DNA from 3 places in the Streptomyces sp. LS-MS-L19 genome. Region 1 is predicted to be linked to each of the others. Evidence: riboswitches for the same ligand, from Rfam matches in the RefSeq annotation. Region 1 holds a riboswitch; each other region holds the start of a gene.
What was found. A riboswitch is a leader RNA that binds a small molecule or an ion and turns the genes downstream of it on or off. The one in region 1 is predicted to bind S-adenosylmethionine.
Positions count from the first base shown of each region.

Region 2: linked by a shared signal. The riboswitch ahead of AC2XR2_RS03720 (putative leader peptide) and the one ahead of thrC (threonine synthase) in region 1 are both predicted to bind S-adenosylmethionine.
Region 3: linked by a shared signal. The riboswitch ahead of AC2XR2_RS11695 (aminotransferase class V-fold PLP-dependent enzyme) and the one ahead of thrC (threonine synthase) in region 1 are both predicted to bind S-adenosylmethionine.

Region 1 covers NZ_JBYCLL010000001.1:4,633,890-4,637,930, reverse strand. The annotation lists gene AC2XR2_RS20620 (alpha,alpha-trehalose-phosphate synthase (UDP-forming)) at 1-931, opposite strand, end outside; gene AC2XR2_RS20615 (glucosyl-3-phosphoglycerate synthase) at 1,040-1,984, opposite strand; SAM riboswitch class I at 2,131-2,286, shown strand; gene thrC (threonine synthase) at 2,304-3,584, shown strand; gene AC2XR2_RS20605 (MoaD/ThiS family protein) at 3,581-3,856, shown strand.
Region 2 covers NZ_JBYCLL010000001.1:837,746-841,786, forward strand. The annotation lists gene AC2XR2_RS03710 (LacI family DNA-binding transcriptional regulator) at 1-423, opposite strand, end outside; gene AC2XR2_RS03715 (metallophosphoesterase) at 981-2,192, shown strand; SAM riboswitch class IV at 2,532-2,646, shown strand; gene AC2XR2_RS03720 (putative leader peptide) at 2,681-2,797, shown strand; gene AC2XR2_RS03725 (ABC transporter substrate-binding protein) at 2,999-4,041, shown strand, end outside.
Region 3 covers NZ_JBYCLL010000001.1:2,640,747-2,644,787, forward strand. The annotation lists gene AC2XR2_RS11695 (aminotransferase class V-fold PLP-dependent enzyme) at 1-1,301, opposite strand, end outside; SAM riboswitch class IV at 1,428-1,544, opposite strand; gene trpD (anthranilate phosphoribosyltransferase) at 1,620-2,684, opposite strand; gene qcrB (cytochrome bc1 complex cytochrome b subunit) at 2,834-4,041, opposite strand, start outside.

The DNA of each region.
Region 1 (4,041 bases):
GGGACGGGTACGCGAACGCCACGTGCACGACCCGCTCCCGCCACTCGGGCCGCGACTCCAGCAGCCGCCGGTAGGCCAGCAGCCCGCGCACGATGTTCTTCGACAGCTCGGTGCGGTCCACCCGCACGATCGTCTTCCGGCCCGCGCCGATCTCCTCGCGCAGACCGACGATGCGTTCCTCGACATCGGCCGCGTGCGACCGCTCCCGCAGGAAGTCCGCGTCCGCGCCCAGCCCGTGCACCCCGACCTGCGTGTCCCCGAGCCCGTCCACGACCGCGGCGCAGCAGGCCGTGAACGCGTCCGCCCACCGGCGGGTGAGGAAACCGAGCCGGTCGGCGCCGAGCATGCCCCGCAGCAGCTGCTCGGCGATGTCGTCCGGCAGCATCCGGAAGTAGTCCACCGGCGCCCACGGCGTGTGCGAGAAGTGGCTGATCCGCAGGTCGGGACGGAGCTCGCGGAGCATGCCCGGCACCAGGCACAGGTGGTAGTCCTGCACCAGGACCGCCGCCCCCTCGGCCGCCTCCTCCGCCAGCGCCTCCGCGAAGGCGCGGTTGTACGTCTCGTACGACGCCCACTGGCGCCGGAACTCCGCGTCGAAGACCGGCTCCAGCGGGGTCTGGTAGAGCAGGTGGTGGACGAACCAGAGCACCGAGTTGGCGATGCCGTTGTACGCGTCCGCGTGCACGTCGGCCGGGATCGCGAGCATCCGCACGCCGTCCTCGCCGACGCCCTGCCGGACGGCCTCGCGGTCGCCGTCGGAGAGCGCCGAGCACACCCACAGGGCGCCGGCGTCGGGGCCGATGGCCGAGAGGCCGGAGACCAGGCCGCCGCCGCCGCGCTTCGCTTGCAGCGAGCCGTCAGCGCCTGCGTCGTACGAGACGGGGCCTCGATTGGACGCGACCAGTACGTGGGCGTTGTGCGAGGGAGCCATGACTCGACATCTAGCCCAGGGTGCAACCGCTCAAACGTTCCCGTGGGCGCATGGTCGGCTGCGGGCCGGTGGGGGCTTGGCGCGCAGTTCCCCGCGCCCCTGGTAGGTCTACGCCGCCCTTCGTTTCATGTACTCCGGGATTTCCGTCATCGGTGGGCGTTCCTCCGTGTCCACCGAGTACGTCCGTGGCTCGAAGCCGTTCTCGCCTCGTTCGAACTGGGTCAGGGACGGGCGGATCAGGTGGCCTCGGGCCAGTCTGAGCTGGGCCGTGCGGTAGATCGCCGCCGACATGCGGCCCAGGGCCTGGCCGTCCTGGTGGCGGTGTTTGCGGACGCCGACGTCGACCTGGGCGAGGGCGTCCAGGCCCACCAGGTGCAGCGCGTCGACCAGCATGCCCAGCTCCACGCCGTACCCGACGGGGAACGGGAGCTGTTCGAGGAGGCTGCGGCGGGCCGCGTACTCGCCGCCCAGCGGCTGGACGAACCCGGCCAGCTGCGGCCAGTGCATGTTCAGCAGCGGGCGCGCCATCAGCTCGGTGACCCGGCCGCCCTGGCCCGCGGCGCCGCCCAGGGGACGGTCGTACATGCCCTTGACCAGGTCGACCCCGGGATCGGTGAGCAGCGGGCCGACGATGCCGGAGACGAAGTCCGAGGAGAACTCCTTCAGGTCGGCGTCGATGAAACAGACGATGTCCCCGCGGGTGACCAGCAGGGAGCGCCACAGCACCTCGCCCTTGCCGGGCACGGCCGGCAGGTGGGGGAGTATCTCGTCGCGGTGCACGACGGTGGCGCCGGCCGCGGCCGCGACCTCGGAGGTGCGGTCGGTGGAGCCGGAGTCGACGACGACGATCTCGTCGACCAGGGGCACCTGCTGCATGAGGTCGTGACGGATGACCGCGACGATGTCACCGACGGTCTCCTCCTCGTTCAGCGCCGGCAGCACGACACTGACCGTCTGCCCGCTGCGCTGCTTGGCGGCCATGATCTGGTGGAGCGGGCGATCGGTCACCGACCAGGAGCGGGTGCTCAGCCAGCGCTCGACTTCTTCCAGCACGTAGGCGGCTCCTTCGTGTGTGGTCCGTGTGATCCGTCTCGCGGTTCGGACGGACTATCTCAACTGTCCTGGTTGTCGGTTACAGTCTTGAACAACGCGGGTGACCATCGCATGTCCTGGACGGCCCGCCGACCACAACTTCATACCGCTCATCCAGAGGGGCAGAGGGATACGGCCCGATGAAGCCCCGGCAACCCTCCAGTCGGTTCTCGTAGATCACTGTTGATCGTTCCGCGAGGCTCCCGGCTAGGGAAGGTGCCAAATCCGTCTCACGGCGAAACGCGTCGTGAGGAAGATGAGGAGAAAGGGCCTCGCCTCCATGGCTGCGCAGACTGTTGCAAGCACCACGAACTCCGTCGACCTGGGTCCCGCCGCGGCACTGAGCTGCCGCGAGTGCGGCCACCGCGTCCCGCTCGGCCCGGTCTTCGCCTGCGAGGAGTGTTTCGGCCCGCTTGAGATCGCGTACGACTTCTCGGCCTACGAAACCGAGGAACTCCGTAAGAAGATCGAGGCGGGACCTTCCAACATCTGGCGCTACGCCCCGCTGCTGCCCGTCCCCGCGGACGTGGCGGACAAGCCCAACATCAACCCCGGCTGGACCCAGCTCGTCAAGGCCGACAACCTCGCCCGCGAGCTCGGCGTCACCGGCGGACTGTATGTGAAGGACGACTCCGGCAACCCGACGCACTCCTTCAAGGACCGCGTCGTCGCGCAGGCCCTGGAGGCGGCACGCGCGTTCGGCTTCACCACCCTGTCCTGCTCCTCCACCGGCAACCTCGCCGGCGCGGTGGGTGCCGCCGCGGCCCGCGCCGGCTTGCGCTCGTGCGTGTTCATCCCGCACGACCTGGAGCAGGGCAAGGTCGTCATGGCCGCGATCTACGGCGGCGAGCTCGTCGGCATCGAGGGCAACTACGACGACGTGAACCGCTTCTGCTCCGAGCTGATCGGCGACCCGGCCGGCGAGGGCTGGGGCTTCGTCAACGTCAACCTGCGGCCCTACTACGCCGAGGGCTCCAAGACGCTGGCGTACGAGATCTGCGAGCAGCTCGGCTGGCGGCTCCCCGACCAGCTGGTCGTGCCGATCGCCTCCGGCTCGCAGCTCACGAAGATCGACAAGGGGCTCCAGGAGCTGATCAAGCTCGGGCTCGTCGAGGACAAGCCGTACAAGATCTTCGGCGCGCAGGCGGAGGGGTGCTCCCCGGTGTCCGTCGCGTACAAGGCGGGGCACGACGTCGTACGGCCGCAGAAGCCGAACACCATCGCCAAGTCGCTGGCGATCGGGAACCCGGCGGACGGGCCGTATGTGCTGGACATCGCCCGGCGCACGGGGGGTGCGGTGGAGGACGTCAACGACGAGCAGGTCGTGGACGCGATCAAGCTGCTGGCCCGGACCGAGGGCATCTTCGCGGAGACCGCCGGTGGCGTGACCGTGGGTGTGACCCGCAAGCTGATCGAGAACGGTGTCCTCGACCCGACGAAGACCACGGTGGTGCTGAACACCGGCGACGGTCTCAAGACCCTGGACGCGGTGGCCGGTACCGGGCTCACCGCCACGATCCGTCCGAACCTCGACTCTTTCCGAGAGGCTGGCCTCGCATGAGCGTCAACGTCCGCATCCCCACCATCCTGCGCACCTACACCGGCGGTCAGGCCGAGGTGCAGGCCGAGGGTGGGACCCTCGCCGAGGTCATCGCCGATCTGGAGAAGAACCACACCGGTATCGCGGCCCGCGTTCTCGACGACCAGGGCAAGCTGCGGCGGTTCGTCAATGTGTACGTGAATGACGACGACGTGCGCTTCGAGCAGGGGCTGGAGACGGCGACGCCCGACGGGGCCGGAGTCTCGATCATCCCGGCGGTCGCCGGCGGGTGACCGTATGACTGGTCATTACCTTCGGTAATAGTGATGACCGAGTGTTCAACTGATTGCCCCCTCCGTGAGAGAAGCGGAGGGGGCAATTCTCTATGGTTGAGCGCGGTACAGTTGGGGAACCAGCGGCATTCTCCTTGCCGCACGCATATGAGTTCTCGCTCCACATGCGATGAGAAGTAGCCAAA
Region 2 (4,041 bases), 3.8 Mb from region 1:
GAGCAGCACGACTTGGCGGCCGTGCGAGCGGATGCGGGCGATGCCGGCCGTGGAGTCCTCCATCGGCGCCAGCAGCACGCCGGTCACCCGGGACTCGTCGAACAGGTCGAGGTAGTCGTCCTGGAGCTTCATGTCGCACGCGGTGTTCGCCAGCAGCAGGTTCTGCCCGACCGCGCGGGCGGCGTCCTGCGCGCCGTGCGCCATGTCGATGAACAGGGAGTTCTCGATGTCGGCGAGGACCATGCCGATGCTCTTGGTCGAGCCGGACACCAGTGACCGGGCGGCGTCGTTGCGCACGAAACCCAGCCGGCTGATGGCTTCGCGAACGCGTTCCGCCGTCGCGGGACTGACCTTCGCCGGGTGGTTCAGCACGTTGGAGACCGTGCCGACCGAGACGCCGGCGGCGTCGGCGACATCCTGCATGCTCGGACTGGCATGCCCCTGAACTGCTCGCGGACGGGCGGTTGCCACAGCGCTCCTCGACCTCCGGTCTCGTTCCAACCCGGGACCGCACGGCACCCACAGTGACCAGGCTGTCGCCGACAAGGCGCAGGATACATGACGCGCGTTGAAACGCTCCAAGATCGGCAGGCACCGATCTCTCTCCGGGAGGTGAGTGGCGAGCGAAAACTCCAGCTGACAGCGCTGTGAGGTTTCTGCTTCCGGATGGGCCTGCACACATCACCCGAAGATCGACGACGACCGCCTGTTCCTGACTGCGCTGCGGCTACAGCGGGGTGAACTGCTCCTTCGGCGCATCTGGTCTTGACGACCCGGCCGGAGCGTGCGAGCCTCCCACCACTGAACTGATTGAAACGCATCAATCAGTCACTCCATCGTCTGCGGCATGACTCATCCGCCTCACCTCGACCTGCCATTTCCCCTCGTTTCGCCGAACGCCCCTCCGAACGCCCCTCCGGGCGGCCCGACAGGGACCGGATACAGTGCGCGAGACGACAGCCCGGTCAGGGAGGGGCAGCGTGACCGACACCAGTAACACCCGGCCCGCCGAGGGTGAGGCGCGAGCGGCGAGGCCGAGCCGGGTGCTCCGCCTGATGCGCTACCTCCCCTTGATCGCCCCCGTCCTGTTGTGGGCCGTGCCCTGCTGGGTGCTCCTGTACGCCGGCCAGGGCTGGCCCCTGCCGGTCACACTGGCCGGCACCGCCCTCTTCGCCCTCGGTCTCCTCTGCATGCCGCTCGCGATGGTGCGCGGCCACGGCCGGCGCCAGCAGGACCGGGCGGCGATCCTCGGCGACACCCTGCTGGGCGCCGGCTGGATCCTGTTCACCTGGTCCGTCCTGCTCGGTGTGCTCCTGCGGCTCGCCCTGACCGTGGCCGGCGTCGGCGAGGGTCAGGACCGCGCCCGCGTCGTCACCTGGGCCGTCCTCGGCGTGGCCGCCGCGCTGCTGGCCTGGGGGTACGCCGAGGCCCGCCGCGTGCCGCGGGTGCGCCGGCTCGACGTGCAACTCCCGCGGCTGGGTGCCGGGTTGGACGGCCTGCGCGTCGTCCTCATCACCGACACCCACTACGGCCCCCTCGATCGCGCCCGCTGGTCGGCCCGGGTGTGCGAGACGGTGAACAGCCTGGAAGCCGACCTGGTCTGCCACACCGGCGACATCGCCGACGGCACCGCCGAACGCCGCCGCGCCCAGGCCGAACCCCTCGGGACGGTGCGAGCCACCAAGGCCCGCGTCTACGTCACCGGCAACCACGAGTACTACAGCGAGGCCCAGGGCTGGGTCGACCTGATGGACGAGCTGGGGTGGGAGCCGCTGCGCAACCGCCACCTGTTGCTCGAACGCGGCGGCGACACCCTCGTGGTCGCCGGCGTGGACGACGTCACCGCCGAGTCCTCCGGCCTGGCAGGCCACGGTGCGCACCTCGACGGAGCGCTGCACGGCGCCGACCCCGAGCTGCCCGTCCTGCTCCTGGCCCACCAGCCCAAGTTCATCGACCGGGCGGCGGCCGCCGGTGTCGACCTCCAGCTCTCCGGGCACACCCACGGCGGCCAGATCTGGCCCTTCCACCACCTGGTCCGCCTCGACCAGCCGGCCCTCGCCGGCCTCACCCACCACGACCCCCGCACCCTCCTCTACACCAGCCGCGGCACCGGCTTCTGGGGTCCGCCGTTCCGCGTCTTCGCCCCCAGCGAGATCACCCTGCTCGTCCTGCGCGCCCCGCGTCTGCCGTAGGGAGCCGGCACCAGGTGCCGTACACGGGCCGTCGCCGCGCCACGCGGCACCGGGACCGACTCCCGGTCAGCCGTCACCGTTCCTGTTGACCTCGATGGCGCGGGCAGGACACCTCAACCGGTTTCCGCCCACGTTCGTTCGCCGGCGCTTCGCGAGTCGGCCGGACGGCACCCCGGGCGCCTCCGCCGCGGCACCCCCAGGCGCGTCCGCCGCGGCACCCCCGGACGTGTCCACCGCAGGCACCCCGGACACGTCCGCCGAAGGCACCCCGTGGCGGTCCGTCTCAGGCCCTGGATCCGCCATTGACGTACGACAAAAGTGATCCGTACCATCACGAACGGCATTGAGTGTCAGCGTCAAGCCCTGGCTCGCTGACCGGCAACCCTCCCGCGCGGTGGGGTGCTCCAGGTGAAAGCCCGGCGAGGATCGCCGATGATCCCCGCAAGCGCGTGGCCCCTCGAAGGGGGCCTGAGATGTGGAGGACGGGTATGCGGCACGGTGGTGACCACGATGCCTCCTTCGCCCTCACCTCGGTGTTCTCCCGGCTCTCGCGCCGACGCCACATCGATCTGAAGCGCTCGACCAGCTGCCTCTGTCAGGCCTGACGGTTCTTCCCGCCGCCGTCGAGGCCCGGCACGCGCCGGTCGTCACCGCACCCTTTCGCGGCTGACCCCGCTTCACCCTGATCCCTTTCTGCACAGCGCTCCCCCGCCACCGGTCCCGCACCGGCCGGGACCGCACACCCATGCACGGCCGTGCCTCGTACGGCACCTCCATGCCTGGTGACACGAGTAGGAGAACCCTCCGTGACAGCACTTCCGGTTTTCAGATCCCCTCGTTGGGCGGCGCTGACCGCTCTTCTCACCACCAGCGTGCTGCTGACCGCCTGCGGGTCGGGCACCGACGGCTCCGGCACCGGCAGCACTCAGCCGAAGTCCGGTGGCACCCTGACCTTCGCGGTGGGGTCCGACGCCGGCTGCGTGGACCCGCAGCAGGTCGCCAGCAACGAGACCATCTACTCGGTGCGCCAGATCGTCGACTCACTGACGGACCAGGACCCCAGGACCGGCAAGATCGTGCCGTGGCTGGCGAAGAGCTGGGAAGTCAGCCCCGACGCCCGGACGTTCACCTTCCATCTGCGCCCGGGAGTCACCTTCAGCGACGGCTCGAAGCTGACCGCGCAGGTGGTCAAGGACAACTTCGACGCGGTGCCGAGGCTCGGCGCCCTCGCCACCCTCGCCCAGGGCTATCTGAGCGGCGTCAAGAGCACCACCGCGGTCGACCCGCTCACCGTGAAGGTGACCTTCGAACAGCCCAACGCCCAGTTCCTCCAGGCCGCTTCGACGCACTCGCTGGGCATCGAGTCGTCGGCCAGCGTGAAGAAGACCCCGCAGCAGAAGTGCAGCGACGGGGTCATCGGGTCCGGGCCGTTCGTGCTGAAGCAGTACGTGCAGAACCAGTCGGTCACCCTGGCCAGACGCAGCGGGTACGACTGGGGATCCTCCCTGTGGTCCAAGAACGGGGAGGCGTATCTGGACAAGCTGGTCTTCAAGGTCGTGCCCGAGGCGGGGGTGCGCGCCGGCAGCCTCCAGTCCGGGCAGGTGGACGCCATCGCCAGCGTCGGCAAGGCCAACGAGGCAGCGCTCAGGGGCGGACAGGTCGCCCTCCTGCGGCGGGCCAACCCCGGTGTGGTGTTCGGCCTGTCGTTCAACAACTCTCGTCCGGTTCTCAAGGACGCCAAGGTACGCCAGGCGATCCTGCACGCCGTCGACCGGCAACAGATCGCCGACGCCGTGTTCCCGACCGGCACCCGGGCGGCGACCAGCATCCTCGCGCACACCACGCCCGA
Region 3 (4,041 bases), 2.0 Mb from region 1:
ACCAGTTCCCTGACGGCGTTCACGAACCGCTCCACGTGCTCGTCCGGCGTGCCCGCGCCGAAGCTGACCCGGATCGCGTTCAGGGACTTCTCGCCGGGCGCCGCCTCGGGGGCCCCGCACTCGCCCTGGGTCTGCGGGTCGCTGCCGAGGAGGGTGCGGACGAGGGGGTGGGCGCAGAAGAGGCCGTCGCGGACGCCGATGCCGTACTCGGCGGACAGGGCGGCGGCGAAGTGGGAGCTGTTCCAGCCCTCGACGACGAAGGAGATCACGCCGACGCGGGGGGCGTCGTCGCCGAAGAGGGAGAGGATCCGCACCTCCGGGACCTCGGCGAGACCCGTCTTCACCTTCTCGATCAGGTGCTGCTCACGGGCCACCAGGGTGTCGAAGCCGGCCTCGGTGAGGGCCTTGCAGGCGGAGGCGATGGAGTAGGCGCCGATGACGTTCGGGGAGCCGGCCTCGTGGCGCGCGGCGCTGTCGTGCCACTCCACGTCCACTCCCCCGTCCTCGCGCCGGGTGACCTTGCGGCTGGCGCCGCCGCCCGCGAGGTAGGGGTCGGCCGCCCGGAGCCAGTCGGCGCGGCCGGCGAGGACTCCGGAGCCGAAGGGGGCGTACAGCTTGTGGCCGGAGAAGGCGACCCAGTCGACGTCGAGGTCACGGACGCTCACGGGGTGGTGGGGGGCGAGCTGGGCGGCGTCGAGGACGATCCGGGCGCCGTGGGCGTGCGCGGCGGCGGCCAGCTCGCGGACCGGCCACAGCTCGCCGGTGACGTTGGAGGCGCCGGTGACGCAGACCAGGGCCGGGCCCTGCGGGTCACGGGCGGCGAGGGCCTTCTCCAGGGTCTCGACGGCCTGGCGCGGGGTGCGCGGGGCGTCGAGGTAGCTGACCCGGGCGTCCTTCCAGGGCAGCAGGCTCGCGTGGTGCTCGGTCTCGAAGACGAAGACCTGGCAGTCGGCCGGGAGGGCGGCGGCGAGGAGGTTGAGGGAGTCGGTGGTCGACCGGGTGAAGATCAGCTGGTCGTCCTCGCGGCAGTCGAGGAACTCGGTGACGGCCTTCCGGGCGTTCTCGAACAGGTCGGTCGACAGCTGGGAGAGGTAGCCGGCCCCGCGGTGCACGCTGCCGTAGTACGGCGCGTAGGCCGCCACGTCGTCCCAGACGCGCTGGAGGGCGGGGGCGCTGGCCGCGTAGTCGAGGGCCGCGTAGGTGACTTCGCCGCCCGTGACGAGCGGGACGGTGACATCCCGGCCCAGAACGGGCAGCTGGGCACAAATGGTCTGGGCGGAGGCAGCGGTGGAGACAGACATGGGGAACTCCCGTGAAAAAGACAGGTGAAGGATGAGAGGGGTGCGCGGAGGCGGGGCTCTCGGCCCTATCGCATTCGCTTGCTCACGGAAGACTCCTCGAACGACCAGGATCCCTGGTTCGTGAGGGATCCGCGCTTGCCGCAGACCTCGCTGCCTACGGCCTGGTCTTCACCCGGGGCACCCCGCCACGGACGGAGGGTTGCCGGACAGTCGGCCGGGGCCTCATGACTGTCACTCATGACCTGGTCAAAAAACCTACGCGATGTGATCGTCGTCCCGCAACCCGTGTCCGGATCGCGGGACGACACCTGGTGCCCGTCAGGCGTTGCTCGCGGCCACCCAGCGCTCCAGCGTCCGCTTCGCCGACCCGGAGTCGATCGACTCCGCGGCCTTGTCCATCCCGGCCCGCAGCTGCTCGGCCAGCGTCCCGGTGCCGGGGTCCAGGGCCACCAGCGCGGCCGCCGAGTTCAGGAGTACGGCGTCGCGGACCGGGCCCGTCTCACCGTCCAGGAGCTTGCGCGCGACCTCCGCGTTGTACGCCGGGTCACCGCCGCGCAGGGCCTCCACCGGGACCAGCTCGAGGCCGACGTCCCGGGGGTCGAAGCTCTCCTCGGTGACCTTGCCGTCGCGGACGATCCAGACGCGGGAGGTCGACGTGGTGGTCAGCTCGTCGAGGCCGTCGTCACCGCGGAAGACCAGGGCGGAGTTGCCGCGCTCGGCGAAGACGCCCGCGACGACCGGCGCCATGCGCGGATCGGCGACCCCGACCGCCTGGGAGCGCACCCGGGCGGGGTTGGTCAGCGGGCCGAGGATGTTGAACACCGTGCGGATGCCCAACTGGCCGCGGGCGGCGCCGGCATGACGCAGCGCCGGATGGAACTTGATCGCGAAGCAGAAGGTGATCCCGGCCTCGCCTGCCACCTCCGCCACCCGCTTCGGCGTCAGCTCCAGATTGACGCCGAGCTTCTCCAGGACGTCCGAGGCGCCGGACGCGGAGGAGGCGGCCCGGTTGCCGTGCTTGACGACCGTGGCACCGGCTCCGGCCACGACGATCGCCGACATGGTGGAGATGTTGACGGTCTTGGCGCCGTCACCGCCGGTGCCGACGATGTCCACGGTCCGCCCGGGCACCTCGATCACGTTGGCGTGCGCGTACATCGTCCGCACCAGCCCGTTGATCTCCTCGACCGTCTCGCCCTTGGCCCTGAGCGCGACCACGAACCCGGCGATCTGCGCGTCGGTCGCCTCGCCCTGCATGATCCGGTCCATCGCCCACGCCGTCGCGTCGGCACTCTGGTCGCGCCCGTACAGCAGGGCGTTCAGCACCTCGGGCCAGGAACGGCCCGCCGCGGTGTCGCCTCCAGCGGGGGTCACAGCGCTCATGGGGCCGCTCCTGGGTGTCGTAAGAGAGTGGAACTCTCGCGCGAGAGTGTGCCCCCACCCTATCCAGCCCAGAGCACGGCAAAGGGCCCCGTCCGGTGATCGGACGGGGCCCTCCTACCGCGCGTGGCGAGCGCAGCGACAAGCAGCGATCAGTGGTGGCCGTGGCCGCTCGTGATCTCCTTGTACTCCTCGACGGTCGGCTTGGCGATCTGGGACTCCTCGCCGTAGTACGCCTCGCTCAGCTTGGCGCGCAGCTTCTCGGAGCCCTTGACCTTGCGCTCGACGCCGTTCTCGTCGACCGTGGCGCCGATCGCGGCCGGCTTGTACTGCTCGTGCGCCGTGAGCGTGTGCAGCTGCTCCTGGCTGAGCGGCTCGTGCACCTCGATGAACTCACCGTGCGGCAGGCGCTTGATGATGCCGGACTCGCGGCCGTGCAACACCTTGTCCTTGTCGCGGCGCTGGAGGCCGAGGCAGATCCGCTTGGTGACGATGAACGCGAGGACCGGGGCGACGAAGAACGCGACCCGCACGAACCAGGTGATGGCGTTGATCGACAGGTGGAAGTGGGTGGCCCAGAGGTCGTTTCCACCACCGATCAGCAGCACGAAGTACCAGGTGATCCAGGCGACACCGAACGCCGTCCGCGTCGGGGCGTTGCGCGGGCGGTCCAGGATGTGGTGCTCGCGCTTGTCGCCGGTGACCCAGGACTCGATGAACGGGTAGACCGCGATCGCGACCAGGACCAGCGGGAAGATCACCAGCGGGATGAACACGCCCAGGACGAGCGTGTGGCCCCAGAAGTTGATCTCCCAGCCCGGCATCACACGGATCAGGCCCTCGGAGAAGCCCATGTACCAGTCCGGCTGGGCGCCCGTGGACACCTGGTCGGGACGGTAGGGGCCCATCGACCAGATCGGGTTGATCGAGGCGATCGCCGCGATGACCGCGATGACACCGAAGACCAGGAAGAAGAAGCCTCCGGCCTTGGCCATGTAGACCGGCAGCAGCGGCATGCCGACGACGTTGTTGTTGGTCTTGCCGGGGCCCGCGAACTGCGTGTGCTTGTGGTAGAAGACCAGGATCAGGTGGCCGACGACCAGGCCGAGCATGATGCCCGGCAGCAGCAGGACGTGGATCGAGTAGAACCGGGCCACGAAGTCGCCGCCCGGGAACTCCCCGCCGAACAGGAAGAACGACAGGTACGTGCCGACGATCGGCACGGACAGGACCGCGCCCTCCATGAAGCGGACACCGGTGCCGGAGAGCAGGTCGTCCGGCAGCGAGTAACCGGTGAAGCCGGTGAACATGCCGAGGACGAACAGCAGGAAGCCGAACAGCCAGTTGACCTCACGCGGCT